4 regions of the Dyella sp. PARNA 12/25 genome follow, and region 1 is predicted to be linked to each of the others. Evidence: predicted binding sites of a transcription regulator. Region 1 holds the regulator's gene; each other region holds the start of a gene.

What was found. The regulator sigma-54, encoded in region 1, starts transcription at its own class of promoters, with help from an activator protein. The targets are predictions, from matches to a motif close to TGGCACGNGCNTTGC.
Region 2: fliD (flagellar filament capping protein FliD) is a predicted target of sigma-54. The motif match lies at 1,167-1,181, and genes of this name have one in related genera.
Region 3: fliE (flagellar hook-basal body complex protein FliE) is a predicted target of sigma-54. The motif match lies at 1,097-1,111, and genes of this name have one in related genera.
Region 4: glnA (type I glutamate--ammonia ligase) is a predicted target of sigma-54. The motif match lies at 1,249-1,263, and genes of this name have one in related genera.

The regions. Positions count from the first base shown of each region.
Region 1 covers NZ_JBVQCI010000004.1:35,007-37,209, forward strand. The annotation lists gene hpf (ribosome hibernation-promoting factor, HPF/YfiA family) at 1-283, opposite strand, end outside; gene AC0GUR_RS10435 (RNA polymerase factor sigma-54) at 579-2,054, opposite strand.
Region 2 covers NZ_JBVQCI010000008.1:11,588-13,790, reverse strand. The annotation lists gene AC0GUR_RS15145 (flagellin N-terminal helical domain-containing protein) at 1-1,062, shown strand, start outside; gene fliD (flagellar filament capping protein FliD) at 1,258-2,203, shown strand, end outside.
Region 3 covers NZ_JBVQCI010000008.1:6,500-8,702, forward strand. The annotation lists gene fliF (flagellar basal-body MS-ring/collar protein FliF) at 1-684, opposite strand, end outside; gene fliE (flagellar hook-basal body complex protein FliE) at 733-1,056, opposite strand; gene AC0GUR_RS15120 (sigma-54 dependent transcriptional regulator) at 1,331-2,203, opposite strand, start outside.
Region 4 covers NZ_JBVQCI010000009.1:121,798-124,000, forward strand. The annotation lists gene AC0GUR_RS16780 (LysR family transcriptional regulator) at 1-21, shown strand, start outside; gene AC0GUR_RS16785 (undecaprenyl-diphosphate phosphatase) at 117-914, opposite strand; gene glnA (type I glutamate--ammonia ligase) at 1,309-2,203, shown strand, end outside.

The DNA.
Region 1 (2,203 bases):
TGTCGCAGACCTTTTCGCGGTGCTTGCGCAGCTGGGTCACCAGCTTGTCGAACAGGACGTCAATGGAAACGTACATGTCGTTTTCGAGGGATTCGGCATGCAGGGTGGCACCCGATACGGTGAGTGTGCCTTCGGCGCGCTGCTGCAATTTGTTGACCGATAGCACAATGTTGAGACTGAGGATTCGATCATCGAGGCGGGTGAGGCGGTCGAGCCGGCTATTCACGTGATCTCGAAGAGCCTGGGTGACTTCAATCTGCTGACCGCTGATCTGAACTTGCATGTTGCGCCTCCTCTGATACTCGCCGCGGACGCGGCTGGGGTCGATGCGCCGGTCGCTTATGTCGTGGCCGACACACCTTTGAAAAACCCGGGGGTTGTTTCGATCCGCTGTTCCGGCCTCCTCACCAAGTCGGGATAGTCACTATGCGCTTCTGGAGTTCTCTTCGCGTTATGAAGACCTTCAGGCCTTGGACATGACAGGTATCCCATCGGATCGACTTACATACGAATATAGGGACGTCATTTTTTTTGCCAAGTTCCCGGGACGCTTTGCCACAGGTGACGCGTAAGCCTGTTCAGCCAGCGCGCTGGCGCTCGCTGGAGCTGGGAATGCGCATGGCTTCGCGGTACTTGGCGACGGTGCGGCGGGCAACCTGAATGCCCTTGCGGTGCAGTTCCTCCGCGATAGCCTGGTCGGACAGCGGCTTGCGCGGGTCCTCGGCATCGACCAGCTTGCGCAGCATGGCCTGAATGGCGGTGGCCGAGGCGCTGCCACCGTCTTCGGTGGACACGCCGCTGGAGAAGAAGTGCTTGAGTTCGAACGTACCGCGCGGCGTATGGATGTACTTGCGCGTGGTGACGCGGGAGATGGTGGATTCGTGCATGCCCACTTCCTCTGCAACCTCGCGGAGCACCAGCGGGTGCATGGCCTCGGGGCCGTAGTCGAGGAAGGCGCTCTGCCTGCGCACGATGGCCTCCGCCACCTTGAGCAGGGTTTCCGCGCGTGACTCCAGGCTCTTGATCAGCCAACGTGCTTCCTGAAGTTGGCCGCGCATCCAGCTGGCATCGGTGCCGCGTGCCTGCGCGATCAGGCCGCAATAGTGCTGGTTGAGGCCCAGGCGCGGCTGGCAGTCCGGGTTGAGGCTGACACGCCAGCGCCCAGCATCCTTGCGTGCATAGACATCAGGCGCCACGTATTCGACCGGCGTGACATCGAGTGCCGCGCCGGGGCGTGGATCGAGGCTGCGAATCAGCACGGCGGCGGCAGCGGTATCGTCCTCGCTGGCTTTCAATTTGCGGGCCAGACGAGCGATGTCATTGCGTGCGAGCAATTCCAGTTCGCTGTCGACAATGCGCAGAGCAAGCTCGCGGTGCTGGGTGTCCGGGTCGAACTGTTCCAGCTGCACGCGCAGACAGTCGCGCAGATCCAGGCTTGCCACGCCGGTGGGGTCGAAACGTTGCAGCATGCGCCGCACGTGTTCCACCTCAGCAGCACTCGCCCTGAGGTCGGGTGGCAGTGCGCCGATCAGCGACTCCATGCCCTCGATGAGATAGCCGTCAGGGTTGAGTGCATCGATCAGCACCGCAGCGATGGTGCGATCGCGCGCGCTCATGTGCGTGAGGTTGAGCTGCCACAGCAGATGTTCCTGCAGCGTTTCCTGCGCGGCGCTCTGCGGCTCGAAGCTATCGTCGTCGCCGTTGGCGCTGTTGCGCGAAGAGGTGCCGCTGCTGCTGGAGAAATCGATCGGGTCTTCGGCCGCGCCACCGCTGTCGCTGTCACTCCACTCGGTGGGGTCGGCGTCGTCGATGGTGGTGTCGGTGCTGCTGGCGCTGGTGCTGGTGTTCGGCGCCGGTTCGATCGTTTCGCGCTCTTCGCCGTCAACGCCATCCGGGTTGTCGTCGGAGAACTCCAGCAGGGGATTGCTTTCTGCAATCTGACGCAGTTCAGCCTCCAGCTCCAACTGCGACAGCTGCAGAAGGCGGATGGCCTGTTGCAGCTGAGGGGTCAGCGTGAGCTGCTGATTGAGGCGAAACTGCAGTCCGGGTTTCATGCCAGGCGGTCGGGATGAACGTGAAGGTCATCCTAACTCCTGACCTGAACGCGAGGCCATAGGTCAAACGCCGATTCGCGTACTACCTCAGGTTTATCGTCTGTAACGGACGCGCTATAGACGCCATTTGGGACACCCGGAAGCAGCGC
Region 2 (2,203 bases), on a different contig from region 1:
CAGCGCTACACCACGCAGATCGGTGGCCTGAAGCAGGCTAGCGCCAACGCCAGCGACGCCATCAACCTGGCGCAGACCGCCGGTTCGGCCCTGGACCAGGTGACCGCCAACCTGCAGGCCGTCCGCGACCTGGCCGTGCAGTCGGCCAACGGCACCTACACCGCCAGCGACCGTGCGTCGATGGACCAGGAAGTGCAGCAGCGCCTGGCTGAAATCACCCGTATCGCCAACCAGACCACCTTCAACGGCAAGAACGTGTTGGACGGTTCGCTGAAGACCCAGTCGTTCCAGATCGGTTCGGACGTGGGCCAGACCATCAGCGTGAGCCTGGGCCAGAGCGTGAAGGCCCACGACATGGGCGCCATCGGCGAGCTGAACACCGGTGACCTCTCCGGCGCGTTCACCAACAAGACCGCTGGCGGCGCTGCGCAGACGCTCGACCTGAGCAAGATCAGCATCACCGACTCCGCTGGCACCGCTCACGCGCTGTCCGGTACGGCATCGAGCGTGCAGGACCTGGCTGACGCCGTGAACGCGGCTGGCATCACGGGCTTCAGCGCGGCGGTGGATGGCAATGGCGGCGTGAGCTTCTATTCCAGCGGCTCGTTCACGGTGACGGACACCGGTTCGATCAACGCTGCCTCCACGCTCGGCGGCCAGGCCACCCCGCAGACCAGCATCGCCGGTAACTCTTCGGCCAACGGTACTGCAGCGGCCAACAACGACGCCAAGGCTGTGGCCACCGGCGGTGGCCTGGATACCGGCAACGTGCTGAGCGTGGATCACGCCAACGCGCTGATCTCGCGCGTCGACGTGGCGCTGAAGTCGGTTGCCGACTTCGCTGCCCAGCTGGGTGCGGTGCAGAACCGCTTCCAGTCCACCATCTCCACGGTGGCAGCGCAGACGACCAACCTGCAGGCTTCGCAGTCGACCATCCAGGACGCGGACTTCGCAGCCGAGACGGCCAACCTGAGCAAGGCCAACGTGCTGCAGCAGGCAGGTATCTCGGTGCTGGCGCAGGCCAACTCCAACCCGCAGCAGGTGCTGAAGCTGTTGCAGTAACGGACGCAGGCCAGGACGCGACTCTCCCGGGTCGCGTCCGCAGGCGGCCGGTTTTACCGCCCGGCGGGTTGCCCTCGCAGCCCGCCGAGCGTTTCGGGAGCCGCCGGCAAAGCCTTTGCGTGCGAAGGTTTTGCCGGAGGCTCGACATCCTCCGCTTAAAGGCGGAATACGTTCGGGACAAGGAAAGACCACATCATGACGACGACCAGCGGTGCCACCTCGGGCAACAGCCTGAGTTCCATGCTCAACCAGCTTGGTTCGAGTACGAATACCGGTAGCGGTTCGTCTGGCACCTCCTCCACTGGCGGCACGTCGTCGAGCGGCAGCTCCGGCACGTCAGGCACCTCGAGCAATTCCGGCAGTTCGGACACCAGTTCCGGCAATGCCACCATCAGCTCGATCGGCCTCGGCTCGGGCCTGAATGTCAACGCGATCGTCACCGCGCTGGTGAATGCACGCAAAGCGGCCTCGCAGCAGCAGATCACCACGCGCACCACGCAGACCACCAATCTGCTGACCGGCCTTTCGTCACTCAATTCCGCGCTCAGCGGCATTCAGAGTGCGCTGGCCACGCTAAATGCGGTCGGCACGTTCAGCAGCTACAACGCCACGCTGACACCGATGGGGGGCAGTACCAGCATTGGCACGGCCAGCACGCTGGCCAGTGCGCGCCCTGGCAACTACACGTTATCGGTAAGTCAGCTGGCGACGGCGCAGAAGCGCGCCAGCAGCGCCGTTGCCTCGGGCGCCGCCGTGGGCAACGGCACGCTGGGCATTACGGTGGGTTCCAACACCATGAACGTGGCGGTGTCCGGCACCAACACGTTGTCGGATATCGCCAGCGCAATCAACGGCTCGTCGTCCAACCCGGGTGTGACCGCCACCATCGTCAATGGTGTGAACGGTCAGCAGCTGATGCTGAGCTCCAGCAAGACCGGTGTGGCCAACGGCTTTTCGGTGAGCGCCAATGCCACCAGCAGCGCCGGCCTCACGTCGCTCGCGACCACGCTCAATACGGCGGGCAGTAACGAAGCGCAGGATGCGAAGCTGACTATCGACGGCATCGCCGTGAGCAGTGCATCCAACACCGTGAGCGGCATGATGGACGGTGTCACGCTCAACCTCACCGGCACCGGCACCA
Region 3 (2,203 bases), on a different contig from region 1:
GGTGGTGAGCAGTTGCCCCTGCTGATCCACCACAGAAACCTGCTTGGGGTCGAGGTTGGGCACACTGGACGCGACCAGATGCACGATCGCCGCCACCTGGCTCGCATCGAGCTGGCGACCGGGATAAAGCGTCACCAGCACCGACGCGCTCGCTTCCTTGTTGTCGCGAATGAATGCCGACGGCTTCGGCAACGCCAGGTGCACACGGGCAGCACGCACCGACTGCAAGCCCGCAATGGTGTTGCCAAGATCGGATTCCAGCATCTGCTGGTAACGCGTGCGCTCGGCGAGATCGCTCATGCCGAACGGCGAATCGCTGCCGGGGGCGGCGGTGGTCGCCACGCTGCCTTGCGGCAAGCCCTGTGACGCCAGCTTGAGGCGAATGGCCGCCAGATCGGAAGCCGGCACCATGATCGAGCTGCCGTCCGGACCCAGCGTGTACGGCGTATTGGATGCCTGCAGCGCTTGCGTAACCGCCGCCGCATCCTTTTGTTCGAGGCCTGCATACAGCAGGCCGTAGTTGGGTCCACGCGACCACAGCACGACGGCAACGCCAAGCGCCACCGCGGCGGCCACGCCCACCAACAGCAACAGCTGCCGTGTGGCTGGCGTGCGCGCAAGTTGCTTGAGGTCCAGGCGAGTACCGGCCTTGTCGTCGGTGGTCGCGAGGGCGTTATCGGCCATGGGAAAAGCTCGTGCTCGGGGGACGCGAGGGTTTCATCAAAACACCGGTCAAACCGGCATATTCATGACGTTGTTATAAGCATCGACCAACTTGTTGCGCACCTGGGTCAGGGTGTTCAACGAAAGATCGGCCTTGTTGATGGCGACCATAGTGCGGCCGAGATCCGCACCGGCATCGCCACGCTCGAAACCCGCAGCGAGTTGGCCAGCGTTGGTCTGCGCATCGGCCACCGACGAGATGGATTGCTTCAAAAGATTGGAGAAATCGGTTTTCACCGGCGTCGCCGCGGTGAACGACTGCTCGGGAAACTTTGCCTGTGAGGAGAGCTGTCGCATCTGCGACAACAGGTTGCTGACTTCGATCTGGCTCATGACGGAAATCCAACGCGTGACGATGTTCTGATGTGTAGAAGCACAACGCGTGCCATCGGTTTGGTGGCGCAAAAAGACTTGTGTTCCCTCACCGTCATTCCGGCGAAGGCCGGAATCCAGTGACTTTGCTCTTCGCTTTGCGAGCTACCCAGCCCAAGCGCGAAAGGCACTGGATTCCGGCCTTCGCCGGAATGACGGTGAGGAGTTTTGCTGACGGTGAGGCGAGAATGACGGTGAGGGGTCTGAATGGCGGCGTGGGGAAACCGTCGTGCTCTTACGCCTGCAAACTCGGCTGCAATCCATACTTGCGCAGCTTTTCCACCAGCGTCGTGCGCTGCATGCGCAACAGCTTCGCCGCATGCGCCACCACACCACCGGTAACGTCAAGCGCTTGACGGATCAACCCCACCTCGATGTCGGCCAGGTGGTCCTTCAGATCCAGGCCACCTTCCGGCAGCATCACCAGCGAGTCGGTCGGCACCACGGTCATCGGCTCGCTCATGACACTGGCTTGGCCGGTCATCAGCGTCAGCAAGGCCGCGCCGCGCACTTCCTCGATCACCAGCTGGCCGCGATATTTTTCCGGCAGATCGCTCACCCGCACTTCGCTGTGCGGATAGAGAATGGAAAGGCGCTCGACCAGGTTGTATAGCTCGCGCACATTGCCCGGCCATGTATAGCCGTGCAGCGCATGCAAGGCACCGGCACTGAAACGCACACCACCCAGGCCGCGGCGTGCCAGGCGCTGGTTGAACTCCGCCACCAGCTCGGGCAGGTCGTCCAGATGCTCGCGCAGCGAGGGCATCTCAAGCGGGAACACGCTAAGGCGGTAGTACAGATCTTCGCGGAACTGGCCGTCGGCAATCGCGGCCTCCAGGTTGCGGTGCGTGGCGGCAATGATGCGCACATCGCAACGCTGCGTGCGGTTGCTGCCCACGCGCTCAAACACTCGCTCCTGCAGCACGCGCAGCAGCTTCACCTGCATCGGCAGACTCATGTCGCCGATTTCGTCGAGGAACAGCGTGCCACCCTCGGCCATCTCGAAACGGCCCTTGCGCGCACTGATGGCGCCGGTGAACGCGCCCTTTTCGTGGCCGAACAGCTCGCTTTCCAGTAACTCGGCGGGGATCGCGCCGCAGTTGATGGC
Region 4 (2,203 bases), on a different contig from region 1:
CCGGAGCGGCTCAGCGCCTGAGCACCTTCAATACTTCGTTCGGCTTCTTTATTGCCTCACCGTCATCCCCGCCTTCGCGGGGATGACGGTGAGGTAGCGAAGAGGCTTACGGGCGATCAGGCGCCTGCAGGAATCAGCAGCAGCAACGCCACGCCCAGCGCAATGCGATAAATCGCAAACGGCGTAAAGCGATGACTGCGGATGTAGCCAAGCAGCCACTTCACCGCGACAAAGGCCACGATGGCGGATACCACGAAGCCAACGCCGAGAGCCGTCCAGTCCTCATGGTGCTGGCCGCCTTCCTTCAGCACCTTCAGCAGCTCGTAACCGCTTGCGGCGTACATGGTGGGAATACCCACGAGGAAGGCGAACTCCGTGGCCGCGGCGCGGTTGCTGGTGCCGGCAAGCATGGCGGTGAAGATGGTGGCTGCCGAACGCGAGGTGCCCGGGAAAATGCCGGCCACCATCTGTGCGATGCCAACCAGAATTGCCACGCGCCAGGTTACCTGGGTGCGGTCGGGCTGGCGGGCCGCTAGTCGCTCCGCCGCGATCATCCAGAAACCGCCGATCACCAGCGCCCAGGCCACCGGCGTCACCGCCTCGGGCAGCTTGAAGCCCATCTTCACGGCAATGAAGCCGAGCACGGCGGTGATCAGGAAGGCCACGATCAGCTTGGCGAGATAGTCGCGGTTGGCCGGGTCGCGCCACTGGGTGAACAGCTGCCAGATGCGGTTCCAGTAGATAAAGGTCACCGCGAGGATGGCACCGGCCTGGATGCCGACGTTGAACAGGTCCGAGCGCTGGCCAAGGCCGAACTTCTCCGCGATCAACAGGTGACCTGTGCTGGAAATAGGGAGGAACTCGGTGATGCCCTCGATGATGCCGAGCAGGATGACGTTGATGAGATCGCTCACGGAAACTCCGACGAGTGGAGGGGCACCGGTTCCATACCGGCGTAAAGCGGCATAGCTTAAGGGACTTGGGTGGCGTTTTCGGGGCACGATAGCGAGGCGCTTCATACTTGCCTTACCGTTTACCGAGCCTCACCGTCATTCCGGCGAAAGCCGGAATCCAGTGCCTTTTGGGGTCAGAGCAAAGGCGCTGGATTCCGGCTTTCGCCGGAATGACGGTGAGGAGGTTGGGTATGCACCAATGCAGTGCATACTCCGGTTTCATTTTAGTGCAACAAGTCTGTATCAATCTGGCCGCATCACGCGTAACTCATTGATACGGCAAGAACCAACCGCTTGGCACGCGCCTTGCTCAGAAGCAGTCGTTTCCTCACTTTCTAACCCGTCGAGGTTGTCCATGTCGTCCGCCGTCCAGCAAGTGCTCGATCTGATCCAGGAACACGAAGTCGAATTCGTCGACTTCCGCTTTGCCGACATGCTCGGCAAGCACCATCACGTCACGTTCCCGGCCCATGCCATCGACGAAGGCACCTTCGAGGACGGCAAGATGTTCGACGGTTCGTCGATTGCCGGTTGGAAGGGCATCAACGAGTCGGACATGGTGCTGATGCCGGATCCGGACACCGCCTACATCGACCCGTTCAGCCAGCACACGCAGATGGTGCTGCATTGCGACGTGCTCGAGCCGTCGACCATGCAGGCCTACGGCCGCGACCCGCGCTCCATCGCCAAGCGCGGTGAGGCCTTCCTCAAGTCCACCGGCATTGCCGACACCGCCTTCTTCGGTCCGGAGCCGGAGTTCTTCATTTTCGATTCCGTGCGCTGGCAGAACGACATGGGCCGCGTGTTCTACGAAATCGGCTCCGAAGAAGCCGCGTGGAGCTCGCGCTACAAGTACGAAGACAACAACACCGGCCACCGTCCGGGCGTGAAGGGCGGCTACTTCCCGGTCAGCCCGGTCGACTCGCTGGGCGACCTGCGCGCTGACATGTGCAAGGTGCTGGAGTCGCTGGGCCAGGTGGTGGAAGTGCATCACCACGAAGTGGCCAATGCCGGCCAGTGCGAGATCGGCGTGAAGTTCAACACGCTGGTGAAGAAGGCCGACGAACTGATGACCATGAAGTACGTCATCAAGAACGTCGCCCATCAGAACGGCAAGACCGTCACCTTCATGCCCAAGCCGATCGTCGGCGACAACGGCAGCGGCATGCACGTGCACCAGTCGCTGTCGCGTGACGGCAACAACCTGTTCGCCGGTGATCTGTACGGCGGCCTGTCGCAGACCGCGCTGT